3 regions of the Ferdinandcohnia sp. QZ13 genome follow, and region 1 is predicted to be linked to each of the others. Evidence: riboswitches for the same ligand, from Rfam matches in the RefSeq annotation. Region 1 holds a riboswitch; each other region holds the start of a gene.
The links. A riboswitch is a leader RNA that binds a small molecule or an ion and turns the genes downstream of it on or off. The one in region 1 is predicted to bind S-adenosylmethionine.

Region 1 (3,283 bases):
GAGACTATTGTCACTTCTTCTATTTTAGAAAAGCCTGTCACCCAATATGTTAATGTTGGTTCTTTAAACATGCGTAGCGGGGCAGGTACGAATTATCCAGTTGTTATAGCTGTTACGCAAGGACAAGCCCTTATTGTTAGTGAGGTTACCGATTCTTGGAGCAAAGTAAAAATGAATGATAAAACAGGCTGGGTGTATAGTGAATACTTATCCGATACAAAACCTATTGTTGAAAAAAGCGTTGTGGGTGCTACACCGGCCCCATCTACAACTACTGGAACGAAACCTGAAAAAAGTGGGAATATCGCTGATACATTAAAAACGGTTAATGGAAACCACCAGCTTATTCTTGTAACTACAGATGGATACAACACCAATCACGCAACGATTCAAGCGTTTGAGAAGGATGCAAATGGAAAATGGAATCCGATTTTGAACACTACTGGCTATATCGGAAAAAATGGCTTTGCATCCAACAAAAAAGAAGGAGATGGTAAATCACCTGTAGGAAAATATACAATCGGAACAGCTTTTGGACAAAAAGGAAATCCGGGTACAAAATTACCTTTCCGAAACATTACAAATGATGATGTATGGGTAGATGATCCAGAGTCCCCACTTTACAACTCATGGCAGTCAAGAAATGAAACCCAAGGTCAGTGGAAAAGCGCAGAGAATATGATGCATCGTCTATATACCTATGGATTTGTGATCAACTACAATACAGAGCGAACTCCCTATAAAGGAAGTGCGATATTCTTCCATGTTGGCAGTGGTTATACATTGGGGTGTACTGCAACATCGGAAGCAAATGTAATTAAACTTTTGAAGTGGTTAGATCCCGCAAAAAATCCTGTTATTCTTCAGACGCCTGTACAAGAGCTGAACAAATACTAAACTTCTAAAGATAAGTATTACCAGTAATATCCAGAAGTCTTGGCATAAAGTGTATTTAAGCTATAAGTATTACCGGTTATTTCCAGAAGCCTAAGCATAAAGAGTATTTAAGTTATAAGTATCGCCAGTAATCTCCAGAAGTCTTAGCATAAAAAGTGTTTAAGTTATGGATATTACCAGTAATCTCCAATAGTCCGCATATAAATAGTGTATAAGCTGTTAGTTTTATCAATAATCTCCAAACCCAAAAAAGTGTTTATGTCCCAAGAGTTCTATCATCATACCCAAACTCATGAACGCAACTATGACTAAATAACTAAAAGTTCCCTCTTTTAAAAATTTTTGGATAAAGTGATTGACAGAATGTAAAATTCCATGTAATTTTATATCAACAAACAACAACTTAATTACCTATTGATTCTTATCCAGAGAGGCGGAGGGACTGGCCCGACGAAGCCTCGGCAACAGACATTATGTACTGTGCCAATTCCAGCAAGCATTTTGCTTGAAAGATAAGAAGAGCGTATTCGAACTATGCATGTATGCCCTCTTCTTGTTAGAAGAGGGTTTTTATTTTGGCCAAAATGAACATCTGCCATACTGGTCAACCAGGGCAATGAAATGATATACATCTTGTACAAGGAGGAGTGACATGGCAAAACTTGAGGAACAAAAGGTGAAACATATTTTATCAACCTTGGAGAATCTAGAATTTGGATCAATTGTAATTACTGTCCATAATGGGGAAATCACCCAAATTGATGCGACGGAAAAGAAGCGTTTTTCATTACAAAAATCCACATCATCCCAAAAACAAACCACGAAAAAATAATTTGCCGATTAGACCACTAAAGGCATCTTTATTTTCAAAGCGTCCACGATTGACGTTTTGAATAAAGATGTCTTTTTTATTTCCTTTTTTCTTTGGAAGGGGGAGGTTGATGGTTCAATAACTCATAAGAAAAGATTTCAATAAAAAGGAGAAAGGATGATCAAAATGAGCGAAATCGTTATTTTATCGGGAAGTCCTTCAGAAAGTTCTAGAACGGATTTGGTTCTACAGTTTGTAGGGAAAAAGCTTAAACAGGAAGGTTTTACAATCACACATGTATCCGTGAGAGATATTCCTTCTGATGACATATTTAATCTGAAGTTTGATAGTCCAGCCATTAAGGATCTAACTTCATTAATCCAAGGGGCAGAAGGTGTGATTGTAGGATCGCCCGTTTACAAGGCAGCGTACACAGGAGTGCTGAAAGCTGTACTAGATTTGCTGCCACAAGATGTGTTAGCAAGAAAAACCGTTTTGCCAATTATGACAGGCGGAAGCCCAGCACATTTACTAGCAATTGACTTCAGCCTCAAACCATTATTGGCCGCATTAAAGGGGCAAAGCATGCAAGGAGTTTACTTCCAAGATTGCCAAATCGATAAAACACAAGTGATTACCCCTATTACCGATGTAAATGTGTTAGAAAGACTGAAAAAAGAGCTTTATTACTTTGTTGAAGCAGTCAAACAGAATAAAGCTTTTGCTTTAAAACATTAATAAAAAAGGAGCTAATAACAATGACAAAGAAAAGAATTTATTTAAATGCATTTGATATGAACTGTGTGGGGCATCAATCTCCAGGTCTGTGGACACATCCAGAGGATCAATCACACCGCTATAAAGATAGTGAATATTGGATTGAACTAGCAAAGCTTTTAGAGAAGGGTCGATTCGATGCAATATTTCTAGCAGATGTACTGGGGCCTTATGATGTGTATCAAGGCTCTAGAGATGCCGCTATCCGTCAGGGTACCCAAACACCTGTAAATGACCCATCCCTTGTTGTGCCATTAATGTCAGCGGTGACAAAGCATTTAGGATTCGGAGTTACGGCATCTGTCACGCATGAGCATCCTTATACATTTGCTCGCAGGATGTCGACGCTGGATCATATTACAAAGGGGCGTGTCGGCTGGAATATTGTCACTTCTTACTTAAAAAGCGCCGCTGTGAATATGGGATTGGAAGACCAAATTAAACATGATGAGCGGTACGATATTGCTGAAGAATATTTACAAGTTTGCTATAAGTTATGGGAAGGTAGCTGGGAGGATAATGCAGTTTTAGTAGACAAACAGAATCAAATTTTTGCAGACCCAAGTAAGGTCCATGATATCAACCATGAAGGCAAATATTTTAAAGTCCCAGGAGCACACCTATGTGAGCCTTCTCCACAAAGAACGCCGGTACTCTATCAGGCAGGAACTTCCACAAAAGGCCGCGCTTTTGCTGGTCAAAATGCTGAGCTTATCTTTATTGGGGCACCGACTAAAAACGCTGCTAGGCATTCTGTAAAAAAACTCCGTGAAGAGGCAATAAAGGCAGGTAGGACAC
Region 2 (3,283 bases), 870 kb from region 1:
TTTAGGTCAGGGAAATCCAGATCAGCCAACCCCAAAACACATCGTTGAGGCATTAAAAAGGGGCGCTGAACAACCGAAATTTCATAAATATTCTCCGTTTCGTGGACATTCTTTCTTAAAGAAGGCAGCAACAGAATTTTATCAACGTGAATACGGAGTTGAACTTGATCCAGATACAGAGGTTGCGATTCTTTTTGGAGGGAAGGCAGGATTAGTTGAGATTCCACAATGCCTATTAAATCCAGGTGATATTGCGTTAGTTCCGGATCCTGGGTATCCCGATTATTGGTCAGGAGTTGAACTTGCTCGAGCCGAAATGGCATATATGCCACTGAAAGCGGAAAATGCCTTTTTACCTGACTACTCAGAACTTGAATCAGAAACGCTTGAAAAAGCAAAAGTTATGTTTTTAAATTATCCTAATAACCCAACCGGAGCTGTAGCGACAAAGGAATTTTTTGAAGAAACCATTTCTTTTGCAAAAGAACATGATATTTGTGTCGTGCATGATTTTGCATATGGTGCAATTGGATTTGAAGGGAAAAGACCAATCAGTTTCTTAGAAATAGACGGGGCCAAGGATATCGGGATTGAAATTTACACACTTTCAAAGACATATAACATGGCCGGATGGAGAGTTGGTTTTGCGGTTGGAAACCCAAGCGTTATCGAAGCTCTAAATCTCATTCAAGACCATATGTATGTTAGTTTGTTCAGTCCAATTCAAGCAGCGGCAGCAACAGCACTAACCGAGTCACAGGACTGTGTAAAAGAACTAGTGGATAAGTACGAATCAAGACGAAACGCCTTCATCGGTGCACTTCAGGACATTGGGTGGGATGTAAAAGCACCTGAAGGTTCTTTCTTCGCATGGCTACCCGTACCTGAAGGATACACATCTGTTAGCTTTGCTGATCTCTTACTTGAAAAAGCTCATGTTGCAGTGGCACCAGGAATTGGATTCGGTGAATATGGTGACCGCTATGTTCGGGTTGGTCTTTTAACAGACGAAGATCGACTAGTTGAAGCCGCAAACCGAATTAAAAAGTTGGATTTGTTTAAATAATAAAAAACGTTTGACAAGAAAAATAATTCCTGTCATAATCCTAATTAAATTAAGTTTAATAAAGGTTGAGGTCGTTTTTAAACGAGGCTCAACATGCTATATAAAATCAATTTTCTTATTAAGAGCAGGCGGAGGGACTAGCCCAATGAAGCCCGGCAACCGACTTACGAAAAGGTAAGCACGGTGCTAATTCTTGCAGCGTTACGCTGAGAGATAAGAAGATGTTAGTTTGCTAACCTCTTCTTATGAAGAGGTTTTTTATTTTTAGTATGTTTGAAATGAGGGTTAAACATGAGTGAAGTGATTGCTACATATTTGGTACATGATACGAGTAACAACTTAGAGGAAAAAGCGGAAGGCATCGCACTAGGTTTAACGGTCGGTTCTTGGACGACTTTGCCAAAACTTGAACAGGAACAACTTAAAAAACATAAAGGAAAAGTAATAAGTGTTGAACAATTTGATGTGGACGATCGAGCAAGTCATTATCTTGGAAAACAAGTGAAAAAAGGAATCATCAAAATTGCATACCCAAGTGCAAATTTTAGTGCTGATTTACCAGCGATTTTAACCACTACCTTTGGGAAGCTATCACTTGATGGGGAAGTTAAGTTGCTAGATTTGGAGTTTTCAACTGAATTGAAGGCTACCTTTCCTGGTCCAAAGTTTGGATTAAACGGCATCCGCGAAAAACTTGGAGTATTTGATAGACCTCTGGTGATGAGCATTTTTAAAGGAGTAATTGGAAGAGACATGGAGTATCTCAAGGAACAACTTCGTGAGCAGGCACTTGGTGGAGTCCATCTCATTAAGGATGATGAAATACTCTTTGAGAATCCTTTAACTCCATTTGAAGACCGAATCACAGAAGGTAAAAAAGTGCTTGAGGTGGTTTACGCTGAAACCGGTCACCGTGCCCTTTATGCCGTGAACTTAACTGGTAGAACCTTTGAATTAAAAGAAAAAGCAAGAAAAGCTGTAGAGCTTGGTGCTGACCTGTTATTGTTTAATGTATTTGCATATGGACTTGATGTTCTTCAGGGCATAGCAGAGGACCCAGAAGTTTCAGTTCCGATTATGGCTCATCCAGCTGTTAGTGGTACACTCACGCCGTCTGAATTTTACGGATTTTCAAACCAACTATTGCTTGGAAAACTACTACGATATGCAGGTGCTGACCTTGTCTTGTTCCCTTCACCATATGGTAGTGTTGCTCTTGAAAGAGAACAAACATTGGCGATTGCAGCTGAATTAACGAAAACGGATGAATTATTTAAGCCTTCATTTCCGGTACCATCTGCCGGCATACATCCAGGATTGGTGCCACTGCTTATCAATGATTTTGGGAAACACAGTGTAATTAATGCTGGTGGTGGTGTTCATGGGCATCCGAACGGTGCAATTGGTGGTGGCAAAGCATTTCATGCTGCAGTCGATGCAGTCTTGACTGGAAAGACGCTTGTTGAATTCGCTCAAAATCATTCAGAGCTAAAACAGGCAATTGATTTATGGGGATATAAAGAGGTACAGCGATGAACAAACCTATTATTTTCTGTGATTTTGATGGCACAATCACAAATACCGATAACATAATAGCCATTATGAAAAAATTTGCTCCAGCTGGTTGGGAGGAAATTAAGGATCAAGTCCTCTCGCAGGAAATCCCGATACAAGAGGGTGTGAGTAAAATGTTCTCTCTGTTACCCTCAGCCTGGAGGGGAGAGATAACGAATTACATTCTAAACCATGCGGAAATTCGTGATGGATTCAAAGAGTTTGTTGCATACACGAAAGAACAAGGAATTCAGCTTTACATTGTAAGTGGTGGGATTGACTTTTTTGTTGAGCCATTGCTAGAGGGTCTCATTGCTAAGGAGCAAATTTATTGTAATCAATCTGATTTTTCGAATGATAGAATTAAAATCTTATGGCCATATACGTGTGATGTTGAGTGCACAAATGAGTGTGGCTGCTGTAAGCCAAGCTTGATTCGAAAGCTCACAAATCAAGATGATTATAAAATCGTTATTGGCGATTCCATCACCGATCTTCAGGCGGCAAAGCTAGCGGATAAGGTCATTGCAAGAGATTTCTTAATTGAAAAATGTGAAGAATTGGGGATTGAACATTCATCCTTTCATTCCTTTTTTGATGTGATGGAGATTTTGAAAAAGGAGGTTGTGACCAATGCTTAGGATTAAGCAATGGACAGAGCTT
Region 3 (3,283 bases), on a different contig from region 1:
CTGTTTGTTTTGTAAAGTAATCACCCACAAATTGAATGATAAATACCAAAATTAATATCGCAATAGTGGCAATAAATGTAATGACTGGTTTGTTACTTTGGAAACCATATAGATAAGCAAAATGACCTAATCCACCAGCACCAATAACACCGGCCATCGCAGTGAAGCCTACTAATGAAATCGCAGTAACTGTAATCCCTGATATTAAGGCTGGTAGGGATTCTGGAATTAATACTTTAAAAATAATAGTCGAGTTAGTTGCTCCCATAGAATGAGAAGCCTCAATTACACCTTTATCTATCTCACGCAAAGCAATTTCAACCATTCTTGCGTAAAACGGTGCGGAACCTATAATTAAAGATGGTAATGCGGCATTAGGTCCTAGCATTGACCCCATTACAATTTTCGTAAAAGGTATTAATAATACAATAAGAATTATAAATGGTATGGATCGAAAAATATTAACAAGTGCAGATACAATTCGATTTACCACAGAATTTTCCCACGCATTCCCTTTATCCGTTAAAAAGAGAACCAAGCCTAAAAATAGACCAATTATAAAGGTTGCAAGCACCGAAATCCCGGTCATATATAAGGTCTCTTGGGTTGCTTCCCAGAGATTTCCCCAATTCAATGCTTGATAATCTTTAACCTGTTTTTCCCACTTAAGAAGCTCTTGGAATTGTTCAAGCATTTTCAATCACCTCAGCTTCTACTCGTTGTTCCCGAATAAATTCAATGGCTGAAGTGACTTCATTCAGTTCACCAGCAAGATGAATAAATAATGTACCATAAGAGCCATTTTGGGTTTGTGAAATCTTTCCTTGTAAAATATTCACTTCTATTTTAAAGTCTCGGATTAAAGTAGTTATCAATGGTTTTTCAGCATCTTCCCCAACAAAAGTGAGTTGAACCACTCTTCCATTTGGATAACGTTCAAGCAAATGCTCAATCATTTCTTTTGTTTCTTCAGGCTCTGTCACTTGTTGCACGAAACGTTTTGTTATATGAGCTTGTGGCTTTTTAAATACATCCAGAACTCGGCCTTTCTCAACAATCCTTCCATTTTCCATCACGGCAACACGGTGACAGATTTTACGTATAACATGCATTTCATGTGTTATTAACACAATCGTTAACCCTAAACGTTCATTGATATCGACAAGCAAGTCCAATATCGAGTCAGTTGTTTGTGGGTCCAACGCAGATGTTGCTTCATCACAAAGCAAAACCTTTGGATTGTTAGCGAGTGCTCGTGCAATTCCTACCCTTTGCTTTTGACCACCACTAAGCTGTGAAGGATATGCAACTTCTCTTCCTTCTAAACCAACCAACTTAATAAGTTCTGTAACTCGTTCATCCCGTTTGGCTTTTGGGACTTTTGCAATTTCAAGGGGAAATGAAATATTTTCTCTCACGGTTCGCGACCATAAAAGGTTGAAATGTTGGAAAATCATGCTTATTTCTTTACGCGCATCACGCAACGATTTTCCTTTAATGGAAGTGATATCATGACCGGCAACTGAAACTGTTCCTTCAGTTGGCGTTTCAAGTCCGTTCAGCAAACGAATAAGTGAGCTTTTTCCTGCTCCACTATAGCCGATGATACCAAAAATTTCACCTTCATTGATCTCTAAATCAATATCATTAACAGCCGTAACAGAATTGGCTTTTGTTTTATATATCTTTGACACTTTTTTTAGTGTTATCACGTAGTCACACCTTCTATTCCAGAAAACTATGTTTAGTTTATGCGATATAGTAAATAATTAACGCAAATAATTGAAAAAGCCTTTCTGCACAAGCGAGCAGAAAGGCACAATTCAGTAATTCCTTCCTCTCATCTTCCAAAGCTTTAGCTTTGTGTGAATTGGCACCTTTTCAACAAATATGTTGACGGTTGCTGGGTTTCATCGGGCACATCCCTCCACCGCTCTAAATAAGAGTCATCATATATTTACATTTTATATCGTCCTAAATAACACGAGACTTATATTATCATCTGTCATTTAAGGTGTCAATGAAAAAGTTGTGACTAATGTACCAAAGTAAAGCTTAAGCTGTAGGCAATGGTGAAACTGAACTTGTTCCATTTGCTGCTTTAATGGCTTGCTCTAAATCTTCTAAAATATCTTCAATATTTTCGATTCCAACAGATAAGCGAACTAAGTCTTCTGACACGCCAGACAACTTTAAATCTTCCGGACTTAATTGCTGGTGTGTTGTGCTTGCTGGATGAATAATTAAACTCTTAGCGTCACCTACGTTTGCAACATGTGACCAAAGCTCAACATTATTAATTAGCTTCTCACCCGCTTCTCTTCCACCTTTGATACCAAATACTATGACTGAACCTGCACCTTTTGGTAAGTATTTATCAGCTAATTGTTTGTTCGGGTGATCGTCCTCACCAGGATACAGTACCCATTCAACCCCAGGATGGTTTTTAAGATATGAAACAACTTTTTTCGTATTTGCAATATGCTCTTTCATACGAACGTGTAATGTTTCAAGACCTAGGTTAAATTGGAATGAATTAAAAGGACTTAAAGCTGGACCTAAATCACGAAGAAGTTGGACTCTGGCTTTAATGATATAAGCTACGGGTCCTAAAGCATCAGCAAACACTAAATCATGATAGCTAGGATCTGGTGTTGTAAATCCAGGGAATTTTGGTGAATTCCAATCAAATTTACCACCGTCAACAATAATACCTCCCATTGTTGTTCCATTACCTAGTAACCACTTAGTAGCAGAATGAACAACAATATCAGCTCCATGCTCAATTGGACGACATAGATAAGGTGTGGCGAATGTATTGTCAATAATTAATGGAATTCCTGCTTCATGAGCAATATTTGCTACTGCTTCAATATCAAGAATATCCAAGCTTGGATTTCCAATTGTTTCAGCAAAAATCGCCTTTGTATTTGGCGTTATGGCTTGACGGAAGTTTTCCGGATTAGTAGGTTCTACTAAGTGCGTCTTAATTCCATATTTAGGTAGTGTGTTTGCGAATAAGTTATACGTTCCACCATAAAGTGTAGAAGCAGATACAATCTCATCTCCTGCACCAGCAATATTTAGAATAGCTGTTGTTATCGCGGCCATCCCACTAGAAACAGCTAATGCACCAACTCCACCCTCTAATTGTGCTACTCTTTCTTCAAAAACAGTTGTTGTTGGGTTATGAATTCGAGTATAAATATAACCATTTTCCTTTAGCCCAAATAGATTTGCTGCATGTTCAGTTGTATTAAATTTAAACGCATTAGATTGATAG

Region 2: linked by a shared signal. The riboswitch ahead of mtnW (2,3-diketo-5-methylthiopentyl-1-phosphate enolase) and the one ahead of RGU12_RS09320 (YezD family protein) in region 1 are both predicted to bind S-adenosylmethionine.
Region 3: linked by a shared signal. The riboswitch ahead of RGU12_RS18335 (methionine ABC transporter ATP-binding protein) and the one ahead of RGU12_RS09320 (YezD family protein) in region 1 are both predicted to bind S-adenosylmethionine.

The regions. Positions count from the first base shown of each region.
Region 1 covers NZ_JAVIVW010000001.1:1,914,184-1,917,466, reverse strand. Annotated here, with positions in the region: gene RGU12_RS09325 (SH3 domain-containing protein) at 1-897, shown strand, start outside; SAM riboswitch class I at 1,316-1,416, shown strand; gene RGU12_RS09320 (YezD family protein) at 1,550-1,729, shown strand; gene ssuE (NADPH-dependent FMN reductase) at 1,895-2,446, shown strand; gene RGU12_RS09310 (LLM class flavin-dependent oxidoreductase) at 2,467-3,283, shown strand, end outside.
Region 2 covers NZ_JAVIVW010000001.1:1,046,071-1,049,353, reverse strand. Annotated here, with positions in the region: gene RGU12_RS05075 (pyridoxal phosphate-dependent aminotransferase) at 1-1,066, shown strand, start outside; SAM riboswitch class I at 1,179-1,286, shown strand; gene mtnW (2,3-diketo-5-methylthiopentyl-1-phosphate enolase) at 1,358-2,602, shown strand; gene RGU12_RS05065 (2-hydroxy-3-keto-5-methylthiopentenyl-1-phosphate phosphatase) at 2,599-3,261, shown strand; gene RGU12_RS05060 (methylthioribulose 1-phosphate dehydratase) at 3,254-3,283, shown strand, end outside.
Region 3 covers NZ_JAVIVW010000015.1:919,380-922,662, forward strand. Annotated here, with positions in the region: gene RGU12_RS18330 (methionine ABC transporter permease) at 1-694, opposite strand, end outside; gene RGU12_RS18335 (methionine ABC transporter ATP-binding protein) at 687-1,712, opposite strand; SAM riboswitch class I at 1,838-1,946, opposite strand; gene RGU12_RS18340 (O-acetylhomoserine aminocarboxypropyltransferase/cysteine synthase family protein) at 2,056-3,283, opposite strand, start outside.